DNA from 3 places in the Litorilituus sediminis genome. Region 2 is predicted to be linked to each of the others. Evidence: predicted binding sites of a transcription regulator. Region 2 holds the regulator's gene; each other region holds the start of a gene.
The links. The regulator LexA, encoded in region 2, represses DNA repair genes until DNA is damaged. The targets are predictions, from matches to a motif close to TACTGTATNNNNATACAGTA.
Positions count from the first base shown of each region.

Region 1: the regulator LexA is predicted to act here: its motif matches at 1,378-1,397, upstream of uvrD (DNA helicase II).
Region 3: the regulator LexA is predicted to act here: its motif matches at 1,578-1,597, upstream of recA (recombinase RecA).

Region 1 is NZ_CP034759.1:2,468,833-2,472,051, reverse strand. Features, by position in the region: gene EMK97_RS11040 (DUF484 family protein) at 1-589, shown strand, start outside; gene EMK97_RS11035 (HAD family hydrolase) at 607-1,350, shown strand; gene uvrD (DNA helicase II) at 1,486-3,219, shown strand, end outside.
Region 2 is NZ_CP034759.1:2,756,756-2,759,974, reverse strand. Features, by position in the region: gene EMK97_RS12290 (TonB-dependent receptor) at 1-320, opposite strand, end outside; gene EMK97_RS19430 (DUF3955 domain-containing protein) at 746-946, shown strand; gene lexA (transcriptional repressor LexA) at 1,216-1,830, shown strand; gene coxB (cytochrome c oxidase subunit II) at 2,354-3,219, shown strand, end outside.
Region 3 is NZ_CP034759.1:1,543,520-1,546,738, forward strand. Features, by position in the region: gene metA (homoserine O-acetyltransferase MetA) at 1-227, opposite strand, end outside; gene recA (recombinase RecA) at 506-1,531, opposite strand; gene EMK97_RS06885 (putative bifunctional diguanylate cyclase/phosphodiesterase) at 1,767-3,219, opposite strand, start outside.

The DNA of each region.
Region 1 (3,219 bases), 290 kb from region 2:
ATTAGTCACTAGCTTAAGATTAAATGATATTCAACGCGGCACTGTGTCTTTAGTAGAAAGACAGCAACAGCAATTAAGACAAAAAGTACATAACTTGGAAGATGAAATTACCCAGTTAATGTCAGTGGCTAATCACAATGAAGAGCTATTTATTTTATACAGTGACTTGTATTTGCGTTTAATTGACAGCCAATCAGCAGAAGAAATTTTAGATTGCTTACATCAAGCAACCACCGAGTTGTTGTCTCTCTCTGCTTTTAAATTATGGTTAAACCCGAGTGCAGTTAGCAGCGATGCCATTAAACATGATTGTATTTCAGCGAATGATTGTGCTGGCGTAATGCAAAACCGTTTAACTAATGAAGATTATTACTTTGGTCGCATCCAAGCGACCGAGCAAGATTTAATTTTTTCTAATCAATGCTCAGGCTCTGTTGTCTTAATTAAACTTGAGCACAATCAGCAAGACTTAGGCTTTTTAGCGATTAGCTCTAAAGATGCTCAACACTTTGACCCACGTATGGATACCTTGTTACTTAGTCAGTTTAAACGGCTAGTAGCTAAGTTATTGCATCAACATATTTGTTAGCTTAAACAGGCAAGCGTGTGAAATTTTATCGTCGTTTATCGCCAATAAAGGCGATCAGTTTTGATCTGGATGATACCTTGTATAGCAATGGACCTGTGATGGCGGCTATCGAGCAAAAGATGATAGCCTATTTTGCAAAGCTGCTACCTGAGTATAGCCAAGTATTTGATGCGGCATTTTGGTTTGCTTTTAAAAAGCAGGCGATAAAGCAGCAAAGTGATTTAGCGCATGATGTTGTTATAGTGCGCTATGAAAGTTATCGCTTAGGTTTGTTAGCGTTAGGGAAAAGTGATGTTTTTGCCAAGGCACAAGCTAAGGCGGCGCTTGATTATTTTATTGAATTACGTAGTGATTTTTCTTTGCCAGAACAAAGCATGCAATTACTGGAGTGCTTAAGCAAACGTTATCCACTCGCGGCGATTAGTAATGGTAATGTTGATACCAATACCTTAGGTATTGCTAAGTATTTTCAACAGATTTATCACGCTGGTTACCAACAACGTCAAGGTGTTGAGGTAGTTGAATCGAGCTTACTAAAGCATAAACCTGCACAAGATATGTTTGCTGTGGTTTGTCAAAACTTAGCTATTGCCCCCCATGAACTATTGCATGTCGGTGATTGTGGTAATGCTGATATTTTTGGTGCCTTAAGTGCTGGTTGCCAAACCGCTTATCTGCCTCAGTATGGTGTTGGTAAGGCACTAAAACAATTGCCTCATATTGAACTTGCCTGCCTGTCCGACTTGACCCGCCTTGTTTAACACGCCCTTATTTTACTCCGTAAATAATACTGTATATAATGCCAGTCTTGTGGCTGGCTAGCAGCATGGCTTAACTCTAACTTGTATTGCTCAATTAAGTAGCATAACTAATGCATAATTAAGGTGTACTCTCTTATGGATGTTTCCGAACTACTTGACTCTCTTAACGATAAGCAGCGTGAGGCGGTTGCAGCACCTAAGCAAAATATGTTGGTGTTGGCTGGTGCAGGCTCAGGTAAAACGCGGGTTTTGGTACATCGTATTGCCTGGCTGATGCAAGTTGAAGGTATTTCTTCACATAGTATTTTAGCGGTGACTTTTACGAATAAAGCGGCAGCTGAAATGCGTGCTAGGGTTGAGCAAACCGTAGGTGGTAATACCCATGGCATGTGGATAGGTACTTTCCATGGTTTAGCACATCGCTTATTGCGCATGCACTTTCAAGAAGCTAACTTACCGCAAAGCTTTCAGGTACTTGATAGTGACGACCAATTACGTTTAATCAAACGCATTATTCGTTCATTAGAGCTAGATGAAAAGAAATGGCCTGCTAAGCAGTTTGTTTGGTATATCAATGGTAAGAAAGATGAAGGCTTAAGGCCGCAGCATATTGATGCTCAATTTGACCCAAGTGAAGCTGTGTTTGTGAAGGTCTATAAAGCCTATCAGGAAACCTGTGATAGAGCGGGTTTGGTTGATTTTGCTGAGCTTTTACTTCGAGCACACGAGCTGTGGTTGAATAATCCTGAACTGTTAAGCCATTATCAACAGCGTTTTAGCCAAATTCTGGTGGATGAATTTCAAGATACCAATGCTATTCAATACGCTTGGTTAACCATGCTAGGTAAAGCGCGCAGTAATGTCATGATTGTCGGTGATGATGATCAATCAATTTATGGCTGGCGTGGGGCAAAAATAGAGAATATTGAACGCTTTACTCGCGAATATGATGATGCGCAAACGATACGCTTAGAGCAAAATTATCGCTCGACTGCCAATATCTTGAATGCAGCCAATAAACTGATCAGTAATAACAATAATCGCTTGGGTAAAGAGTTATGGACGCAAGATGATGCCGGCGAGAAAATTGCTATTTATACTGCTTTTAATGAAATCGATGAAGCGCGTTTTATTAGTGGTCGTATTAAACAATGGCGTGATGAAGGCAAAAAGCTTGATGAAGTAGCGATATTATATCGCTCAAATGCGCAATCACGCTTGCTAGAGGAAGCTTTGTTGCAAGGGCAGTTGCCGTATCGTATTTATGGTGGTCAGCGCTTCTTCGAGCGACAAGAAATTAAAGATGCTTTAGCCTATATGCGCCTAATTAATAATCGTGATGATGATGCCGCTTTTGAACGTATTATTAACACACCAACCCGTGGTATAGGTAACCAAACCGTAGCCTTAGTGCGAGATGCTGCCCGTAGCGGTGAAACTACCCTTTGGCAGGCATGTAAGCAGATGCTGCACAGCCAGCAACTAAAAGGGCGTAGCGCTAAAACCATAAGCGCATTTATTGAATTAATTGAGCAACTTGAGGATGACTCAACTAACTTAGATTTAGACCAACAAGCTAATTTTATTATTCAGCATTCTGGCCTTAAAGCTATGTATCAAGCAGAAAAGGGTGAGCGAGCCGCACAGCGTATTGAAAACTTAAATGAATTAGTGACCGCTTGCCAAACGTTTGAAAGTGATCCTGAGTTGGTTGAAGAACAAACCCCGCTAACGGCATTTTTAACTCATGCTGCCTTGGAGTCTGGCGAGTCTCAAGCGGATGAATATGAGCCAGCGGTGCAGTTAATGACAATGCATTCAGCTAAAGGTTTAGAATTCCCGCTAGTGTTTATTGCTGGTCTTGAAGAG
Region 2 (3,219 bases):
ACCGTTATCAATTGCCCTTCTCCACCTTTGCGATCTATGGCAACACCAGTAATACGCTGTAATGATTCGGCCACATTTTGATCAGGGAATTTACCAATATCCTCTGACGTGATTGCATCAACTATTGTGTCTGCTTCTAGCTTAATATCTTTGGATTTAATCAAGCTATCTCGTATACCCGAGACGACAATAACTTCCACTTCATCTTTATTTTCTTCTGCTACCGCCGAGTCGGCGGCTAAAGATGCTGTTGATAAGCCAAGGTTAAGCATAACTAACGAAGATAGATATCCTAGTTTAAAGTGTTTCTTATTATTCATTTCTCTTTTCCTAGTGTGCTTGTTTTAGTATTGATAACATTGCATACAGATTGCAATATAAATTATACAATATCATTTATACTACAAATAATACAGATATGTAAAATTGAATTATCAATTCATGACGGAGTTACCAAGGAAAAATAAAGTAATCTATTGAAAATTAAGTGGAATTAATATCTTGTTCAGATGAAGAGCATATCGAAGTAGTCGGCGTTCAAGCCATTTCTGCCTGCAGATAATATCTACCCATGCAGGTAACAGCGTTTTTAACTTATTTTGAACATTGGCTAAATACGCAAATAACCAACACATAAAGCTTAATACTTTGTTACATCATGCAGTGTTATTAATAAGCATCTTTATTTATGATTTCACTCTATTAAACACGAATCATTAATACGAATATTAGGAATAAAATCACCATGCTAAAAAAAATATGGCCAAGCGTTTTCTGTTTTACTGCGTCGCTACTAGCATATTTTAGCTACCATATTATCGGCGTATCTATTGATAAGGATGGCTATTTACGAGAGCCGTTTTTTTTAATTCCAACTTCAATGCTGTTTGCGGTATTAGGAACAATGTTGTTGCTCTATTACCTCTATAGCAATAAACTCAAGTAAGCAGCATTAGCGATTCACTTAAGTATAAACGCCGTCTAAAACGTCAATATTATTTTTAGTTTTTCCTTTAAGCTGCAAAACTTTTATGTCTATCGAGATGCAAGTCTATTGAAATTATCATCAATTGAGCGTTTTACTTATTTTAACAATTCACTGAATCTAAAACCTACAAACAGTCTATTTATAAAACAAATACTTGTCATTAAGTACAGTCTGTATATACTAACAGTACTACTGTGTATATCTACAGGAATAACTTTATGGAAAATTTGCGTCCATTAACAACAAGACAACAGCAGATTTTTGATTTAATCAAAGAAAAAATTCACGATACAGGCATGCCACCAACACGTGCTGAAATTGCCGAGTTTTTTGGTTTTAAGTCAGCCAATGCTGCTGAAGAGCATTTAAAAGCACTTGCCAAAAAGGGCTATATTGAAATGCTCGCAGGTACCTCCCGCGGGATTCGCTTAGCTGAAGAATTGATAGAAGAAGAGGGCTTACCCTTAATTGGTCGCGTTGCCGCTGGTGAGCCTATTCTGGCGCAAGAGCATGTTGAAGATCATTACAAAATGGATGGCACACTATTTCATCCTGCTGCTGATTATCTCTTACGAGTCAATGGTGAAAGTATGAAGGATATCGGTATTATGGATGGCGATTTATTGGCTGTTCACCAAACTACCGATGTTCATAACGGCCAAGTGGTTGTCGCCCGAGTGGAAGATGATGTCACCGTTAAACGCTTTAAACGTGAAGGCAACATTGTTTATTTGCACGCTGAAAACGAAGCCTTTGAACCAATCAAAGTAGATTTAGCTAGCCAGCAGTTTAATATTGAAGGTATTGCCGTAGGTATAGTACGAAACGGCAACTGGATGTAATAAGCACAGTTTTCTATTACACCAATTCTATTAAGCCAAGTAGTCACTTTTGTGACGACTTGGCTTTTCATTTCATTCGATGCTCAATTGTCATCAAGTCTTACTTTTTGTTAACTATCTACAGTAATAGCGTCAATAATTCCCTTCAATAACATATTTTTTTCAAAAATTTTTTTTATCTACAAACTCAGGGTTTAAGCCTTACACAGCAACACTTAGAGTTATTACTCCATTGAATTGATTGGCTTTTTTTTAAACTATATCCTATAAACTTATTGACCTAGATCAAAATTTAGGCAATGCTAAAAACAGCATAGAACAAAAAATGACCACAAAAAGAATAAAAAGACGTCAATATGCTAATACAATCCTTTCAGATTACTATTGCTCATTCACGTCGTTAATTTAATAAATAAAAATTATAAAAATTAACAGATATTCAGTCCAGTGAGCCGTGATTTACATTGCTGCATTTCTGTTTCTAACACTATACCTATGGGTAGTAGAGGCAAGGAGATGTCTAGTGAGAAGACGTAACCTAGTATGGCTGATATTAGTAAGCATTTTTGCTAATTCAGCTTGGGCAGATTCAACCATAAATCTGACCAAAGGGGTCACCGCCATCAGTAATGAAGTCTATGGCTTGCATATGATGGTATTGTATATTTGTATTGCAATTGGCATCGTCGTTTTTGGCGCTATGTTTTGGTCAATTGCCTTTCACCGAAAATCAAAGGGCGCTAAAGCTGCAGACTTTCATGAAAGCACCAAGGTAGAAATCCTCTGGACGGTTATTCCGGTCATCATTTTAATTGCCATGGCTGTTCCCGCTACCAGCACACTGATTGCTATGGAAGACAACTCCAATTCTGATATTACCATCCTAGTTACTGGCTCACAGTGGAAGTGGCATTACAAATACTTTAACGAAGACATAGAGTTTTACTCTGTCCTATCAACACCTCGTGCTCAATATGAAAACCAACAGGGTGAAGGAGAAGCCAAAGGTGATAATTACCTACTTGAGGTTGATAAATCTTTAGTCATTCCCGTGAATAAAAAAGTGCGTTTTCTACTCACTTCAGATGATGTCATTCATTCTTGGTGGGTTCCTGCTTTTGCCGTTAAGCAAGACGCCAACCCAGGCTTTATTAATGAAGCTTGGACTAAGGTAGATAAACCCGGTATTTATCGCGGTCAATGTGCTGAACTATGTGGTAAAGATCATGGCTTTATGCCGGTTGTTGTTGAAGTAAAATCAGAGGCTGACTATCAAGCATGGCTTACTGAGCAACACCAACTTATTGCCGATGCCGCAGCCGCAGAAAAAGCCTCACTCACGGCGACAGCGTCTATGGATGAACTAATGCAGTTGGGCGAAACAACGTA
Region 3 (3,219 bases), 1.2 Mb from region 2:
TCATTGGCATGAATACGGACAAACTCAACATTAATTTGCAGCGGCGTATTCGAAAGCATACGCAGTATTTGCACTTCTGTTTCTATCTTGTTTGGCATCAAGTTCAAAATCGCAACTTGCATGGGGCGAATATCTTGGTTCACGGCTCTGTGCTCCGACATAACAAAGATATTTTCATTGGCCAATACCGACAAGGCTGGTAATTGATCTGGTATTTTAATGGGCATAACACGACCTAACAAAATGACAAAAGTGAATTGCACACCATGTTACTTAGATTGCTAGATATGTCAACTTCTAAACGTATAGACGTCTAAAAGTTATTAATCATTAATATATTAATTTGATATGAATTGCTTACCAAGCAAAAGTACACTCAATTTACAAAGTTATTGCTATTACAGTACAAAGTCAGAGCCAAAAAAAATGCAGTGCTACGTCTAACACTGCATTTTATTGATATTGACTATTTATTATATAAATCTGAGGTTTATTTACTGTGAAGCTACTCTTCTACTACCGCTTCTGCTTCCGTAGGAATGGTTTTACACAAGAACATTTCACGAAGCTTAGCGTCTAGCTCTTTGGCCATTGCTGGGTTTTCTGCTAAATATTTAGTAGCATTAGCTTTACCTTGACCAATACGTTCACCATTACAGCTATACCAAGCACCTGCTTTTTCAACTAAGTTATTTTTCACACCTAGCTCTATTAATTCACCTAAGCTATTGATGCCCTCTCCGTAAAGAATTTGGAATTCAGCCTGTTTAAACGGAGGTGATATCTTATTCTTAACCACTTTTACTCGGGTTTCATTACCGACAATTTCATCGCCATCTTTAACTGCACCAGTACGGCGTATATCTAAACGAACCGAAGCGTAAAACTTCAAGGCATTACCACCCGTTGTCGTTTCTGGGTTACCAAACATAACACCAATCTTCATACGAATTTGGTTAATGAAAATTAACATGGTATTAGATTTTTTCAAATTCGCAGTAAGCTTACGCATTGCCTGAGATAACATACGTGCTTGTAAACCCATGTGCGAGTCACCCATGTCACCTTCAATTTCAGCTTTTGGTGTTAAAGCGGCAACCGAGTCAACGACAATAATATCAATAGCACCTGAGCGGCTTAACATATCGCATATTTCTAATGCTTGCTCACCTGTATCAGGTTGAGAAACAAGTAGGTCATTAATATTAACGCCTAACTTTTCAGCATAAATTGGATCAAGTGCATGTTCAGCATCAATAAACGCACATACTTTGCCATTACGTTGAGCTTCTGCGATAACTTCCAAAGTTAAGGTAGTTTTACCGCTTGATTCTGGACCGTAAATTTCAACAACACGACCAAGAGGTAAGCCACCTGCACCTAACGCAATATCTAAACCTAAAGAGCCGGTAGATACTGTTTCAACATCCATTGCATTGTTATCACCCAGCTTCATGATTGAACCTTTACCAAATTGGCGTTCAATTTGTCCTAGGGCTGCTGAGAGTGCTTTTTCTTTATCGTCTTTCATTAATTGCTCCACGAATAAGTCGTTTTTCGTTTTAATGAGACAAGTATACTGTATGACTGTACAGTATCAAGACTTTTATTAAAATTTTTACTAAAAACAGTCAATAAAAACCTTAATTTTTTGTTTTAAAAGAAAAAATTAATAAGAGGATATTTACTAACAAGTGTGCTTCAGATGTAGCTAAAGATTAACTGGACTCTATATACAGTACTTTTTATCAGTGCATACAGTAAAATTATTGTTGACTCTCATACCAAGGTTCAGGTTTATGAATGTGATAGCCTTGCCCGTAATCTATGCCAATTTCAGTCAATATACGCTCAATATCAGCATTTTCTACAAATTCGGCCACAGTTTTCTTGTGCATAGCACTAGCCGTTCTTTTGATGTTTTCAACAAAAATACGGTTAACCTTGTTGGTATCCATATCTCGCACAAAGACGCCATCAATTTTAATGGTATCCACAGGAAGTTTTTGTAAGTAACTAAATGAAGATAAGCCACTACCAAAATCATCTAAAGAAAAACTACAGCCAAATTCAATCATCTGCTCAATAAAATGTAACGCTGATGCTAAATGGCTAATGGCTGAGGTTTCAGTTATTTCAAAACAAATGCGCTCAGGAGCGATTTGATAACGAGAAAATAATACTGAGATCTGTGCAAAAATATCTTTATCCGCTAAGGTTAAACCTGATAAGTTGATACTGTAGACACTGTGTTCAGATGGCAAAGATGCTATCTTTTTAAACGTATTTTCTATCACCCAGTAATCAATCTTTCGAATCATACCGTATTTTTCTGCGGCTGGAATAAATTCATTAGGGGCAACTATATTGCCGCAGGCACTTCTCATTCTAACTAAGATTTCAAAATGATCTGTTTCTTCACCTTGTAAAGACTTAAGTCGTTGACGATATAGTATGAGTCGATCGGCTTTAATTGCCTCGGCAACTTCATGCACCGCTTCCATTTCTTTAGCATGTTGTACTAATTGTAAGTCATCGCTTTGATAAATTTGAACCCTATTTCGGCCTTTTTCTTTCGCTAAGCTCACCGCCTGCCCTAAAGAAGAAAACACTTGCTTCGCATCAAAAACCGACTCATCTAAAATAATAACGCCAATGCTTGCGGTAACATTGCTTTCAGATTTCAACTCATCAAGCCGTACCTTTTGCACCAATAAACAGAGAGTTTCTGCGTATGTATTCACTTCTTCTCTAGGCAATGTTGGCAACAAAATCGCAAACTCATCATTCCCTAAACGACTTACCGTGGCATTATCTGGAATAAATTCACGTAACATCAGTGATATTTTGTGAAGAAATTTATCGCCAATACCATAACCAAAACTATTATTTATCACCTGAAATTTATCTAAATCAATATGCATAACCACGCCTGAGTTGTTATCAGGCTGCTTGTTATTGATATGCTCAGTTAATTGCCGATCAAAATTAGCACGGTTTGCTAAACCTGTTAGTCGATCATGGTTATCAACGAATGCCAAGGCACTTTTAACTTTCTGGTGCTTTTTAAAGCCCAACTTTTGCTGACGATAAAAGCCATAAATAAGCAAGGTAAGAGCTAGCCATAGGACTATTGCTTTCAGCAAACCTTGCTGATGTAGATTACTACTGTATTGAGGTGATAATCGAATCGCTAACTGCCAGCGCGTATTGGGTATA